Regions from separate parts of the Pontibacter akesuensis genome, predicted to be linked through region 1. Evidence: riboswitches for the same ligand, from Rfam matches in the RefSeq annotation. Region 1 holds a riboswitch; the other holds the start of a gene.
The links. Region 1 has a riboswitch for S-adenosylmethionine ahead of A0W33_RS01210 (ATP-grasp domain-containing protein). Riboswitches for the same ligand answer to the same signal wherever they lie in the genome.
Positions count from the first base shown of each region.

Region 2: another riboswitch for S-adenosylmethionine. It lies ahead of A0W33_RS15045 (phosphoadenylyl-sulfate reductase); the one in region 1 lies ahead of A0W33_RS01210 (ATP-grasp domain-containing protein).

Region 1 covers NZ_CP014766.1:300,869-308,624, reverse strand. The annotation lists gene A0W33_RS01225 (acyl-CoA thioesterase) at 1-164, shown strand, start outside; gene A0W33_RS01220 (penicillin-binding protein 1A) at 269-2,734, opposite strand; gene A0W33_RS01215 (LLM class flavin-dependent oxidoreductase) at 3,044-4,063, opposite strand; gene A0W33_RS01210 (ATP-grasp domain-containing protein) at 4,066-5,049, opposite strand; SAM riboswitch class I at 5,411-5,512, opposite strand; gene msrA (peptide-methionine (S)-S-oxide reductase MsrA) at 5,803-6,333, shown strand; gene hrpB (ATP-dependent helicase HrpB) at 6,535-7,756, opposite strand, start outside.
Region 2 covers NZ_CP014766.1:3,561,079-3,568,834, forward strand. The annotation lists gene A0W33_RS21315 (TSUP family transporter) at 1-385, shown strand, start outside; gene A0W33_RS15025 (trans-sulfuration enzyme family protein) at 496-1,659, shown strand; gene A0W33_RS15030 (OsmC family protein) at 1,692-2,108, shown strand; gene A0W33_RS15035 (sulfate adenylyltransferase subunit 1) at 2,215-3,471, opposite strand; gene cysD (sulfate adenylyltransferase subunit CysD) at 3,471-4,379, opposite strand; gene A0W33_RS15045 (phosphoadenylyl-sulfate reductase) at 4,487-5,206, opposite strand; SAM riboswitch class I at 5,501-5,604, opposite strand; gene A0W33_RS15050 (hypothetical protein) at 6,334-7,053, opposite strand; gene A0W33_RS15055 (PQQ-dependent sugar dehydrogenase) at 7,279-7,756, opposite strand, start outside.

The DNA of each region.
Region 1 (7,756 bases):
ACGATATTTACCGCGCGGATGGTGCTAAAGCCGCGGTAGTGCACGTAGACGGTGCCTGGATGGACCTGAAACTGCGCAAACTAACAGGCCTGCCGGAGGAACTTCAGGTGCTGTTCAACCACATGACCAGAAGCGAGGACTATACTGAGCAGCCAGAAAAATAGCATCCGGAAATACATAAAAAAGCGCCCGCTCCGCAAGCCATACTTGCAGGGCGGGCGCTTTTTATACTTGCTTTTTTCCGGAAGCACGAAGCGGCCGACTACTGTCAGTTACGGTTCCTCTTTTGCTTCTTTTCCTTTCTACGCTCCTTCCACTTCTTCTTCCAGCCTTCGTAGGTTTCGGCGGCTTTGTCCGTCACCCCATCAAAAATCCGCTCCAGGAAATTTTGTGGCGGCGGCTCGGCGCGGAAAGAAGGGCAGTTGAGGCTTTCCTGCAGGCTGGCCGGCAGCGGCTCGAATTTACTATTGTAGAAGCCCTTAAAATCCGGTGAAACGGCCAGGCGGCGGTTAAACTCACCCCAGATCGGGAGTGCTGTCCTCGATCCCTGGCCCATCTCCAACGTCCGGAAACGCACCTCAGGACTTTCACCACCCACCCAAACACCGGTTACCAGGTTTGGTGTGATGCCGATAAACCAGCCATCCGCCTGGTTCTGCGTAGTACCTGTCTTGCCGGCAATATCCATTTTAAGGCCGTACTGCGAGCGGAGTTTTGCGGCACTGCCTTCCTCCACCACACCTTGCAGCAAGTATAGCATAATAGCCGCCGTCTCCTCAGAGAGTACCCGTCGCTCAAAACTGCCCGCCCGGTGCTCCCGCAGCACTTTGCCGTCGCGGTTTTCTATTTTGGTGATGTAAACCGGTTCCACGCGGTAGCCTTCGTTGGCAAACGTAGCATAGGCCGCTACCATTTCCTGCAGCGAAAGGTTTGCCGTTCCGAGGGCAATGGAAGGCACGGCCGGAAGTTCAGAGCGGATGCCCAGGCGGTGTGCCATGGCAACGGTTTTGTTTACACCCGTCTTCATGATCAACTGTGCCGAAATGGTGTTCACAGAATGAGCCAGGGCGCCGCGCATCGTATACTCCCCGCCGTACTGCTCGTTGGAGTTTCGTGGCGACCAGTTATCATACTCCGTGTAAATCGTGCGCTCGTTAGGGAAGTAGTCGCAAGGCTCCAAGCCTGCCTCTAAAGCAGCCGCATACACAATCGGCTTGAAAGTGGAGCCTACCTGCCGGGCGGCCTGCACATGGTCATACTTGAAAATATGGTGGTTGATGCCGCCCACCCAGGCGCGGATGTAGCCGGTGTTCGGCTCCATCGACAGCAGGCCTGTGTTCAGGAAGCGCTGGTAATAAGCCAGAGAATCCATGGGGCTCATGGTTTTCTTGCTGGTGCCGCTCCAGCCATACACCTGCATCGGCACTGGCTCACGGAACGCGGTCTTGATTTCCGCGTCTGAGCTGCCGGCCGCTTTCATTTTCTTGTAGCGATCGGAGCGCACCATGGCCGCCTGCAGTACTTCGCTGTTGGCTCCCCATGGGGTGCGCCCACGCCAGTGCGCATCAAAACTCTTCTGCAGCTGGGCCATCTGCTTTCGCACTGAGGCTTCAGCGTGGCGCTGCATGCCGGCATCAATGGTGGTGTAAATTTTGAGGCCGTCGGTGTAAATGTTGTAGCGCTCTCCGTTCGGTTTCTTTTTGGTGGATGCCCACTCCATCAGCTCCTGGCGCAGGTGCTCCCGAAAGTATGGGGCCAGCCCGTCGTTATGGGTGGTGTAGTTATAGTTAAGTTTCAGGGGCAGCTTCTTGAGCGAGTCGGCAGTGGCGGCAGGAAGGTACTCATACTTGGCCATCTGGCTTAGCACCACGTTGCGGCGCGTGAGGGCGCGCTCCGGGTGCAGGCGCGGATTGTAGGTGGTGGTGGCCTTGAGCATGCCAATCAGCACTGCGGCCTCTTCCGGCTTCAGCGAGTCGGCAGAGGTGTTGAAAAAGCGGCGCGAAGACCGTTCAATGCCGTAAAGGTTGCCGCCCATGGGCACCGTATTCAGGTACAGCTCCAGTATCTCCTCTTTAGAGTAAATGCTTTCCAGCTTCCGGGCAATAATCATCTCGCGCAGCTTATTCACGGGCATATCCCCGATCCAGTAGTTTTTGCGCGGCCACAGGTTCTTGGCCAACTGCTGGCTGATGGTACTGCCACCCCCTGAGCTTTCGTTCTGCAGCAACAGGGATTTGATGAACACACGGGCAAGGCTGCGCGCATCCACGCCGCTGTGCCTGAAAAAGCGTACATCCTCCGTGGCCACCAGGGCATCAATGGCAGTAGGGGAGATGTTTGCATACTTTACGTTGGTGCGGTCCTGTATGTAGTAGCGCCCCAGCAGCTCGCCACCTGCCGCGTATACCTCGGAGGCGGTGTTGTTATGGACAGACTTGAGTTCTTTTTGCGAAGGCATGCCGCCCAGGAAACCAGCATACACGGCAAAGTAGAAAAGCACCAGCAGCAAAATGCCGAAGAGCGCCAATTTGTAAAATATTCGAAGCAAAAACCGGTAATCGGAGCGGCTGCTACTTTCTTTCCAGGAAGCCCACTGCCGCTGCCAGTAAGCGCGCGTAAACTTCGGTTTCAGGCTCTGGAAAAAAGGGGAAAGTTCGCGGTGTACCAGCCCCACGAACGGCGCCATAATTCGGGTAATGATGAATTTTATTATCTTATTCAGCGTACGCTTCATGTTCTGAAGTATGGAGTTGGGTGGCAGCTGCCTGAATATTTAATCCTAAGCTGCCTACAAACGCGCAAAGTACGAATTTTGCTGCAACGGCAGGTACTTTGCAAGAATTACGCCAGTGCTTCGATTGTTTTTACAAGAGGACTACGCCAACAAAAAAGAACCCCTGCCGCAGGTGAGGCGACAGGGGCAGGTTAGGTAGTTTAGTTGTTTGTGTTTTAAGGTGAGGGAAACACTCCGGCGCAAGCGGCAAATATAAAACAGTAGCAAAACCTGCCACTCACGCTGAAGAATTTCTTTGGCTAAAAGTAATTATGCTTTTACACTGATGATGGCGTCAGAAAAACGCTCCATTTCCTCCAGTTGCGGGCTGCACTGCAGCAGGAAGAAATCCACGCCCACAGCCTCGAACTCGGCAATGCGATCCTGCACCTGGGCCGGCGTACCTACCAATCCGGAGCGCAGGCCGCGGTTCGACACAGAATACTCCTGCAGCGAAAGCTGGCCTTCCAGTTGCGTGCCCGAAAGCCACTGCTGGTAATTGTCGAAACCTGCGGCCGAGCTCTTCACATCCGTAATCCGATCGAGTTCTTTCTTTACCTCCGCATCGCTGTCGCGCACAATGCTGTAGGCGGCCACGCCATACTTCATCGGCGGCAGCCCCAGCTTCTCTCTGCGCTCCCGCATGTTCGTGATGCGCTTGCCGATCAGTTCCGGCGAATCGCCGTGCATCACATAGCCGTCGCACTGGGAGGAAATCAAAGTTTTAGCCGCCTCAGACTCCCCACCGGCATAAATGAACGGCTTCTTAGCCGGCTTCGGCTGCAGGATGTTGTCCTCTACTCTATAATATTTGCCGTCGTAAGAGAAATGATCCTTCTCCCACACGTTTGTCACCACATCCAGCCACTCTTTGGTGCGGGCGTAGCGGTCGTCGTGCTCTTCGAAGTGGATGCCATACTTGGTGGCCTCATCTTTCCACCACGACGACACCACGTTAAGTGACAGCCTGCCATTGCTGATGTGGCTGATATTAGCCGCCTGCTTTGCCAGCTGTGCCGGGTTGTGAAAAGTAGGGCGCACGGCCACCATGATCTCCAGTTTCTCGGTAACAGCCGCAATGGCCGCCGCTGTAGACCAGGCATCCAGCGATGGCGCTTCTTTGCCCTTGATATCATTCAGGTACAGCTCGGCAATCAAAGAGAGGCTGTAGCCCCAATCCTCGCTGCGCTGAGCCAGCTTTTTTACGTAATCCCAGGTAGGTGCCATGCCTTCGTCGGGCACATTGCGGAGCCAGCCGCCAAACACCGGTAACCAATATCCGAATTCCATACTTATACCTCCTGTGTTTTAAGTTGCGCCCGCTTCTCCAGATAATCCACCAGCTTTTCGTGCGGGTTAAAACCAATCACGTTCACCGCATCCGCCACAAAGTTCGACAGCGCGTTCACATCGTAGTAATAAATCTGCCCGTCACGGTCGTCGATGGTGTACTCAATGCCACCCACGTCGATACCAGCTTCCTGCACAATGCGCTCAATGGCATCAATCACTTCCTGGTCAGGCGTGAAGCCTTCCACTTTCAGTCCGTTTTTAGGAGCATCCAGGGCGCAGGCGTTGCGGGCAAGCTCTTTGCCGTTGGTTGTCTGGCAGATGTCGGCAGGGCAGAGGTTAAAGCTTTCGCCGGAAGTATAAACCTTGATCGCATACAGGTATTTGCCTCCCAGCGTCTCCACACGGTTGATGTGGCCACCACGTGCCGGAATAAACTCCTGCACCAGTGCCGTATGGTCTATGCCCAGCTTGATCTCTCCGGCTGTAACGGCAAGTGCCAGCTCCTCCACTGAGTCAAAGCGGGTAATGCCGGCGCCGCTACCGCCTATGTTCGCTTTCACCACAATCGGGAAGCGCAGCCCTTCAGAAGCTTTAACTGCCTGTGAAGCATGGTTGATGATGCGTGACTTTGGATAAGGTAACCCTAATTTCTCCAGCAAAATGTGCTGCAGCGCCTTAGAAGTTTCGTACTGGAAAGCCTTGAAGCCGTTCACCACCGGAACGCCTTTCGCCTCGAGGTGCGCCAGCAGGCCCAGTGTATAAAAAATGCCCTGCTCGTTGTTGCGCAGGTAAGCAGAGGGGCTCATGCGGTTGAAGAACAGGCTGGTATTCTGCTCGTCAGAAGCCAGGTCAAACGTGTGCTCGGCGGCGTTCTGTCGCACGTAAGGAATACCTCTTGCGTCTAGTTCATTAAACAAAGGGCGGAACCAGTCCGGGTGCTCGTGAAATATAACGATTGGTCTTTCTGATGTATTAGATGACATAAAATGCTTATTTAAGTATGTATGATTAGTTGAAGTATGTACAGTAGAAGACGCTGCGGAGCAGCGTGTAAACGAAGGTCGGGGAGTGTGATGTGCCAGCGTAGTTCGCTTAAGGGTACAAAACTGCTTCAGCTCTTATGCATGGGGCACAAAAAGGCAAAGCTATCCCTGGAAGCTGCGTGTAGGGTGTGTTATAAAAAGCTTAGGAAAGCAAGTATAAACACAGCAAAAGCAGCTGGGTTAGCAACAACAGCAACAACAAGTATAAAAAGAATGCGCAGCAGGTGAACCGAAAACAAATGTGGTGTTTCGGTTTGAAGATGATTCCCTAAGGTGATTTTTTGAGAACTTCATGTTTGTTAATTTATATGCCCTAACTGATTTAGGCAGGAATTAGCACCTGGTTTGTAACTGGTTGCTAGAAGTTCATAGAGCCTGTTCTCTCCCTTCTTCTTTATAAATCAAATACTTTGTAGGTAGTTTGACTTTACGTTTGCAAAGGTGGCAGCTGATTTTTACAAAACCAAATCTTTCACTAAAAATAATGTAGGTACAGTGGTTTATACCTTTAGCTGCTACTGATGCTGTTTCATTTACGCTTCAATTGCAGAATGGTTGATGCAGGATGAAACAAGTAGCCTGAAAATCAGTTTTAAGACAGAACCCTGCGCTACGGCTGAAGTATGTATGCAGCGAAAGCAGTTAAGTTTTATTTAAGACATCAAAGCCAAAAACGGCTTATAAATACAGAACATGGAAACAGCAACTTTTGGAAACGGGTGCTTCTGGTGCACAGAAGCCGTATTTCAGCAACTGGAGGGAGTACAGAAAGTAGAATCGGGTTACGCAGGCGGACATGTAGACAACCCAACCTACAAGCAGGTGTGCTCGGCTACCACGGGGCACGCCGAGGTGCTCCGCATCACGTATGATCCTTCTAAAATTTCTTTTGAAGCGCTCCTGGAGGTCTTTTGGAAAACGCACGATCCCACAACCCTCAACCGGCAAGGCAATGACGTGGGGCCACAATACCGCTCCGTTATCTTTTATCATAGTGACGAGCAGCGCGAACTGGCGGAGAAGTATAAGCGGCAGCTTGATGCTTCCGGCACCTTCGGGGATTCCATTGTTACCGCCATTGAGCCCTTGACAAACTACTATCCGGCCGAAAGGGAACACCAGGATTACTTCCTGAACAACGGCCAGCAGCCATACTGCAGTTTCGTGGTGCGCCCGAAGGTAGAGAAGTTCAGAAAGGAGTTTGCCAACAAACTGAAGCAGTAGGGGAGTGTTCGCGTTGGCTGGATGATAGCACGCGGATTATTGCGATACGTCTTCAAACGCATACCTTCATTAGGCTGCTTAGTTGTTAATATATCGTCGCGCCACTGTCATTTCGAACAATCGTCTCACGAGTGTTCGAAATGACAAATCCTGCAGGGCAAATCCCACAGAGCAAACTTTTTGTACTTGCAGCTCCCTTCATCAAAATCCCTGCGGACGCTTTTTAGTGCCACGCACAGGTGCTGCTGATAGCGGATCTTCCGGCCAGTGGTGCTTTGGATAACGCCCTCGCAGGTCTTTGCGGACATCAAAATAGCCGTTGTTCCAGAAACTGCGCAAGTCGCGCGTTACCTGTACAGGCCGAGAGGCAGGGGAGAGCAGGTGAAGCAGCAACGGTACTTTGCCGCCGCCAACCCGGGGCGTATCCAGCAGGCCAAAAACCTCCTGCAGCCGCACGGCCAGCACTGGTGTGGTGGCATCGGAATAATCCAGGGCGATGCGGGAACCGCTTGGTACCTGCAGGTGGGAGGGAGCCAAGCGTTCCATTTCCTGCCGCTGTTCCCAGCTTAAGTCGGCCAATAACATTTCGTTGAAATCCAACCTGGTTACTTGCTCCATCGAGCGCAAGCCTACCAAGTGTGGCAGCAGCCATTCTTCTAGACTTGCCGCTAATGCTGCATCCGATACATCATACCATTTCTCCGGCTCCAGTTGGTGTAGAAAAGCCAGGCGCTGCCGCGTACGTATCGCTTCTTCGCTCCAGGGCATCCGTGCCATTCCCTTTTCCTGCAACACCTGCAGCAGCACAAGCGCAACCTGCTCCGGGTCTGGTTTCGGTTGTGCAGTTTCGTCTAAGGTAAGTGCGTCTATTTTGGTGATTTGCCTGGCTATTACCCGCTCTGTAGTATTGTCCCACTTCAGTTCCTGTACTTGCTCGAGTTGTTCGGCGAAGTGTGCCACAACCTCTTCTTTACTGATTGGGGCGGCTAAAAGAATGCGCGCCTGCTGCCTGACATCCAAATGCGCAACGGCGTAAAAAGCAGCCTCGTTGAAAAGCTCTGTTTGAAGCAAAGCCCTTTGCCCCGTTACGAGGCGTACTTTTCCAGAGGCTTCTTTCTGAGCGAGGCGGTCGGGGTAAGCAAGGGCGGTTAAGAGGCCAAGGACTTCAAAATCAAGTGTATTGTCTGCTACCCTCAACCGTTGCCGCAGGTGCTGTGCCTGCTCCCGCACTTTCCGCAATACGTTTTCGTCTCTCGAAAAACCCGGTGTATGTGGCCGTTTCCCCGCCAGCAGTTCCAGGCGAAGATGCAGGTCTGGCAAGGTGCTGCTCCTGTTGCCTTCCATGGATTTCAATATGTCCCGTTCGGCCAGTAAGGCGGCTAGCGCGCAGGCCGTGGCGCCGTATCCCAATTCATGGCCTTTT
Region 2 (7,756 bases), 1.5 Mb from region 1:
GCAGAAGAAGGTGAAAAAGCAGCCGGTGAAGCGGCTTGGGATGTTGGCAACAGTTGGTGGTTTCCTAGATGCCATCGGCGGTGGCGGCTGGGGCCCGATCGTGTCGTCCACTCTAATTGCGAAAGGGCGTAATCCGATGTATACGATTGGCTCTGTCAACCTGGCGGAGTTCTTTGTGTCCATTGCCAGCTCTGCTACCTTTGTCGCATTTGCAGGTATTTCGCACTGGCAGGTGATAGTAGGGCTTATACTTGGCGGCTCCATTTCAGCCCCGATTGGGGCCAGGCTGGCGCGTAAGCTGCCGGTAAAAACCATGATGATTATCGTAGGCATCGTGGTGATCATCGTGAGCCTAAGGCTGATCATGATGGCGCTGCCTTTTTAAGTATGAAATAGAAATTGAAAATTAAATATGAGCGGAATCAAGAACGATAAACTGCATCTTAGCGGAAGTCTTTTGTCTTGATACCTGATACTTGTGTCTAAAATAAGAATATGGAAAATGAAACCGGGGCGATACGCCTGCAGGCGGAGCGGTCGCAGTACAGGGAGCATTCGGTGCCGCTATACTTAACCTCCAGCTTTACCTTTGAAGATGCCGAGCAGGCGCGTGCGGTGTTTGCCGAAGAAGAGCAGGGGCAGGTATATTCCCGTTACGCAAACCCAAACGTAGATGAGCTCCTGCAGAAAATGTGTTACCTGGAGAAGGCGGAGGATGGCTTTGCTTTTGCCTCGGGTATGGGCGCTATTTTCGGTTGCCTGGGAGCGCTGCTACAGGCCGGTGACCATGTGCTGGCCTGCCGTTCGGTTTTTGGCTCTACGCACCAGCTGCTAACAAATATCTTCCCGAAGTGGGGTGTCTCGTACAGTTATGCCGATGCAGGTAAGCCGGAGGAATGGGAGCTCCTGATTACGCCCGCCACAAAACTTATATTGATAGAGACACCCTCCAACCCGGGGCTGGAGCTGATCGACCTGGAATGGCTTGGTGCGTTGAAGCGGAAGCATAACCTGCTGCTGTTGGTGGATAATTGTTTTGCCACACCCGTACTGCAAACGCCTGCCGATTTTGGAGCTGATCTGATACTGCACTCTGCTACCAAGTATATCGATGGTCAGGGGCGGGTATTAGGTGGAATAGCCGTTGGCTCTAAGGAACTGATGGCGCAGATCCGCTACTTTGCCCGGCACACAGGCCCGGCCATGTCGCCGTTCAACGCCTGGATTTTATCGAAGAGCCTGGAGACGCTGACACTGCGGGTGGAGAAGCACAGTGAGAACGCCCTGAAACTGGCTGAGGCCCTGGAAGGAAATTCAGCGTTGGAGAAAGTTAACTATCCGTTCCTGCCCTCTTTCCCACAGTATGAGCTGGCCAAAAAGCAGATGAAGCAAGGCGGAGGCATTGTGACGCTGGAAGTAAAAGGCGGCTATGATGCAGCCAAGCGTTTTATCGATCACCTGCAGATGGCCAGTATCAGTGCCAACCTCGGCGATACGAGAACAATTGTCACGCATCCGGCTTCTACCACGCATTCCAAACTAAAAGAAGAAGAGCGTGCGGCCACAGGCATTACACCGGGGCTGGTGCGTGTGTCGGTAGGACTGGAAGGTATCAATGATATTATTGCCGACATAACACAGGCGCTGGAGCAAGTGTAGACAGAAACTTTAGAAACCCTAATCAAACCAACATGGAAGTTAACTTAACCCGCGTAGACCAGGATTTTCACTTTGCGGCCACAGGTGCATCAGGAGTTGAGATTAATATAGACGGATCACCTGAAATCGGTGGGCACAACGCGGGAGCCCGCCCAATGGAATTGCTGCTGATGGGCCTCGGCGGTTGCAGCGCCATCGACATAATTCAGATTCTAAAGAAGAAACGCCAGCAGATCGACTCCTTCAAAATCAATGTGAAAGCAGATAGGATAGCAGGTCAGGTTCCTTCGCTGTTCAAGCAGATCCATGTTCATTTTATACTTGGCGGACAGCTGGAGGAAGCAAAGGTGCAACAGGCCATCCAACTGTCGATGGACAAGTACTGCTCCGTAGCTGCCATACTTTACAAAACCACCACCATCAGCTACAGTCATGAGTTGGTGAAGTAAATAAATGATTTTTGTAGGGACAGGTTGCAACCTATTCCGTCATAAACAGTGAAGCCGCTGCAAGTATAAACTGCAGCGGCTTCACTGTTATCTGAAATTTCTGTACCTAAAATTCTATTTCAGCTACCATACCGGCACCAACTGTGGCAAACGAGGTGTCGTCCACAAGTATGAATCCGCCGTTGGCGCGGTTGTTCGCATACTTGTCCAGCAGGAGCGGAGTGGCTGTTTTAATTTGCACGCGGCAGATGTCATTCAACTGTACCTGGTCAATGTCCTCCAGGTGCTCAAGCGAGTTGATGTCGATCTTGTAGTCGATGTGTCGCACCACACAGCGTGTTTCAGTGGAGTTGTGGCGAAGCAGCAGTTTAGCACCGGGCTTCAATGCTTTGTTGTGCATCCAGCAAACTACGGCCTCAAACTCCTGCGCAACTTCCAGGTTATCGGCGGCTTTTACCAGCACGTCGCCGCGGCTAATGTCTACCTCATCAGCCAATTGCAACACTACCGACATCGGTGCGAAAGCTTCCTCGAGCACTTTCCCGCCCAGCTCTACAGATTTCACGGTAGTGGTCTGGCCAGATGGCTGCACGGTAACTTTATCGCCTGCTTTGTACGTGCCGCTGATCACTTTACCTGCATAACCGCGGTAATCGTGGTGTTCGGCAGTAAGCGGACGAATCACGTACTGCACCGGAAAGCGCGCATCTTCCAGGTTGAAGTCCTGCGAAACTGGCACCTGCTCCAGGTGCTCCAGCAGGCTCGGCCCCTGGTACCATGGCATCGAGAAGTCCGATCCCTCTACAATGTTGTCGCCTTTCAGCGCACTGACAGGTATGAAGGTGATGTCTTTGGCGTTCAGCTTACGGGCAAACTGCTGGTAATCGGCCACAATCTCGTTGTATACCTGCTCATCATAGCCCACCAGGTCCATCTTGTTGATACAGATCACCAGGTGCGGAATGCCCAGCAGGGAGGAAATGATCGAGTGGCGGCGCGTCTGCTCCTGCACGCCTTTGCGGGCATCCACGAGTATAATCGACAAGTTAGAGTTTGACGCACCCGTTACCATGTTGCGGGTATACTGGATGTGGCCCGGCGCATCGGCAATGATGAACTTGCGCTTCTCTGTGGAGAAGTACTTGTACGCCACATCAATCGTAATGCCCTGCTCGCGTTCGGCTTTCAAACCATCTGTGAGCAGCGACAGGTCAATCTGTCCGTCCTCGTTCACGCGGCCGGAGCTTTCAATGGCTTCCAACTGGTCGGCAAAAATCTGCTTCGTGTCGTAGAGCAGGCGACCGATCAGAGTGCTCTTGCCGTCGTCTACGCTGCCGGCGGTGATAAATCGTAGTATATCCATTAAAAGTATCCTCCTTTCTTACGGTCTTCCATCGCCGTCTCCGACAGCTTGTCGTCGATGCGGGTGGCGCCACGCTCACTAATTTTAGACTCCAGAATCTCGGCAATCACGCCGTCAATGTCATGGGCAATTGATTCTACCGCAGCCGTACAGGTCATGTCGCCCACCGTGCGGAATCGTACCTGCCGCTTCACAACGATATCGTCCGGCTCCTGGTAAATAAAATCAGACCAGGCCATCAGCTTGCCATCCCGCACCAGGCACTCGCGCTCGTGCGTGTAGTAAATGTTTGGCAGGGCTATTTCCTCTCGTTTGATGTAGTTCCACACGTCCAGTTCTGTCCAGTTGGAGATCGGGAACACGCGCACATTTTCACCTTTGTTGATGTGGCCGTTGTAGATGTTCCAAAGCTCGGGGCGCTGGCGCTTCGGGTCCCACTGGCCAAATTCATCACGCACCGAAAAGATGCGTTCCTTGGCACGGGCTTTCTCTTCGTCGCGTCGGGCACCACCGATGCAGGCATCAAATCCAAACTCCTCAATCGTTTCCAGTAAGGTATGCGTTTGCAGTCCGTTGCGGCTGGCATAACGTCCCTTCGGCTCCGAAAGGCTTTTGCGTTTGATCGTGTCTTCCACGTTGCGCACAATCAGCTTCTCGCCCAGTCGCTCAGCCAGTTCATCGCGGTAGCGGATGGCCTCCGGGAAGTTGTGGCCTGTATCGATGTGCACCAGCGGGAACGGGAACTTACCGGGTCGAAACGCTTTCTCGGCCAAACGCACCAGCGTGATAGAATCTTTGCCGCCCGAAAAGAGCAGGGCCGGCTTCTCAAACTGCCCCGCAACCTCGCGCATGATGTGAATTGCCTCCGCTTCCAGCTGGTCAAGGTAATCCAGGTATCTCTTAGTCATACTTCGTATCTAATTTTGAATTATGAATGCTTAATTTTGAATTGAGACCCTCGAAGAGTATCGCACAAACCACATTTATAATTCATAATTTATAATTCATAATTATATTATCGCGCGTGCAGGCCGCATTCCTTTTTGGAGTTATCCTCCCACCACCAGCGGCCGGCGCGGAAATCCTCGCCTTCAGCAATGGCACGGGTACAAGGGGCGCAGCCTATACTTACAAAGCCCTTGTCGTGCAGCGGGTTGTAAGGAATGTTAAGCGCTTTGATGGCCGCCCACACGTCATCCAGAGTATAGTGCAGCAGTGGGTTATACTTAATGAGTTGGTGCGCCTCGTCCCACTCCAGCAGCTGCAGGTCCTGCCGGGCTCCTGATTGGTCGGCGCGGATGCCGGTTACCCAAATCTGCACGCCTTCCAGGGCCCGGTTCAGCGGCTCCACTTTGCGGATGTAGCAGCACTGTTTGCGATCGTCGATGGAGTTGTAGAAGCTCATCGGCCCTTTCTCGTTCACGAGCTGCTCCACGGCCTCGTGCTTGGGGAAGTATACTTCTATCTTTTTGCCGTAGTGGTTGTTCGTTTTGTGCAGCAGGGTATAGGCCTCGTTAAAGAGGCGCCCCGTATCCAGCGTGAAAACGCGCACCGGCAAATCATTCTCGAAAATAAAGTGCGTGATGAGCTGGTCTTCCACGCCCAAACTGGAGGAAAAAGCAATACTGCCCTCAAACTCCTGTGCCAGGATGCGCAGTCCCTCTTCCGCCGGAAGTTCGGCGAGGGCGTTGCGCAGGCTATCGAGCTTCGCCAGCAATCCTTGTGATAAATCCATAGGATATCGTATAATCTCTTGAAAACTAAAACAGGTACTTGGGTTTTCGGTGCTGCACCACAACCATGCCAAATGGCGGCGGCTGCCTAAGCAGGGAAAAAGGCGCGATGGTTTTAGCTGCCTGTTATACCGAAAGTGTGTTTGGGAAGTGCCAGATTAACACGGACAACAGCAACAACAATTCAGTTTACCCTGTGCACTGGTAGATACAAAGGTTGCGTAAGCAGTGGGGGAGGTGCCATTGCTTGCTTTACTGCTTGCTGATGTGTTGTAATAGGTTTGCATTGCTTTTGTAATTTATATGCCCCGGCCTGACCGGGATAGGAATTGGCACCTTACCACTTTGGAGGTTGCCAGAGGGTCATAGAGCCTAGTCTCTCGCCTCTTCTTTATAAATTTTACAGACGTGACGTCCATTGGTTTACTACCGGCAAAAATACGGTTTTTTCCGGGATGTATAAATTTTATGAGGTAAATATTAGAGAATTAATGTTGACGTTAGGATACTGGGCAACATCAGGGTACGGATTTCATAAGTGTCCGACGGGGGTGTTTTAGAAGTGTCAAATGTCCTGCTGGCGCGAGTTTTTAACTCGCGGCCTACAAATGAGGTTCAGTTTGTAGCTCGATTGGCCTGAAAAGCCATACTTGCATAGCTGCAGCTGTACTTGTTGCATTCCCTGGCGCAAGCGTCCGCTTGTGCCTTTGACTACCTCCGCTTTTCGCAACTTGAACCAAGCTATTTTTTCTAGTTGCCGTTTACCCTCCGGTTCCCTGATACTTATGTTTCACCTCCTACCTTGGGGCGCTCAACCCAAGGACTGAAACAGTTCAACTAGCCGCTGCCTTTGCTCTCCTTCAATTACAGGAATTGTAGGGACAGGTCGCGACCTGTTCGGGGAATACCATCGGCTACAGAGCTTGTACCTGAGTAAAAGCAGTACCGCTACTCCCTCTCCTGTTTTTAGGAGAGGGCAGGGGTGAGGTAAATTTTTCTCCTCAAAGGGGTTAGGGGTGGGTTCCCTGTTTTAGCCGAAACCATAAAGCTTATACTTCAGCAACAGCAGCTACAGACTCTCCTCTAGGAAAAGGAGGAGTTAGTGACTGTTGGATCCTGCAGTCACACCTCACGCAGCCAAACCCGTTACATACTTCACAAGGGAGCGCTTGGCAATGGGCAGCAGGGCCTGCTCCAGCGGCATGGGCACTTTGGCTATTGCCACGAAAGCGGCTGGGTTCGGCAGCTCCTGCCGTTCCCGGAGCAGCTGCACTTTCAGTTGCTCATGGGTTTGGGCAAGGCCCCGGCGCACGGTCTGCAGGTGTTTTGTGTTGATGCCCCTATACTTCTCGTAGGTGTTTTCGAAAACAGTAATGTTATACACGTACACGTGCGTTTCCTTACCCGGGAATGCATCCAGGAAAAGATACCCTTCGTTGTGGTACATCGGCGTAATGCCAACCGGACTTATCTCCAGGTGGCGTTCCACGAAACTGTACAGCTCCTTTCCCTCTTCCAGCGTCTCGGTGAAAAGCGGCGTGGCGTACTGAATAATTTCTTCTATCTGCTGCATCGTCTCGTCGTCGTTCACAATCTTTTCATATACCAGTTCCAGCTTCTCAAAGTCAGCACGGCTGATGCGCTTCGGGAATGACTCATATACCAGTTGCTTGTGCGCCTTTACCTGCTGCAGGTTGCGGTAATGCATGATCAGGTCGGAGAAAACAGGATAGAGGCGCTGCTTGTTGAATTCGTTTCTGGCGGCTTTCAGGTAAGCCAGCAGCAGGTACTTCTTGTACTCAAAGTCAAGGAGTCCTTCGGTAAGCCAGTTGACAGGTAGGGTGCTCATAAGCCTTCAACTTGTTAAGGTTAAAACGTGTGGTATTTAACGTGAAACTGGGGCCCGGGATTATGATCTCGTCAGGTATTGTGGGCACACAGCAAAAAAAAATGACAATGTACCACCCCAAAAGCATGAATGGCAGGAACCGCTGTAACAGTTTCTGCCATTCATGCTTTGATTTTTATTTGTTGCACAACATACGAATATGGTGCTCGGTAATCGACTACAAACTTACTTTAAAGGCTTCAGCCGGAGTACCTTTCCGTTGCTCTGGTCTGTTAGCACATAGATAGAACCGTCTGGTGCCTGCTCCACATCCCTTACACGCACCACTAATGGTATTCGCTCTACCTCCTCGGCCTTCTCCCCGTTTACTTTTACCCGCACCAGCCCGGTGCTCGTAAGGCCGCCGATCAGCGCGGTTCCCTTCCATTCCGGAAACATGTTGGCTGTATAAAACACCATGCCGGAAGGGGAGATGGTAGGCGTCCAGTGGATAGCTGCATCAGCGAACTCAGGTCGTGTATTTGGTCGCGGTATTTTAGAGCCATCATAGTTGTCGCCCCAGCTTACCACCGGCCAGCCGTAATTCTTACCAGCTTTCGGCTGGTTTAACTCATCGCCCCCCATCGGGCCCATCTCAACAATCCAAAGTTTGCCTGTGGCCGGGTCGATGGCGGCGCTTTCAATGTTTCGGTGGCCATACGAC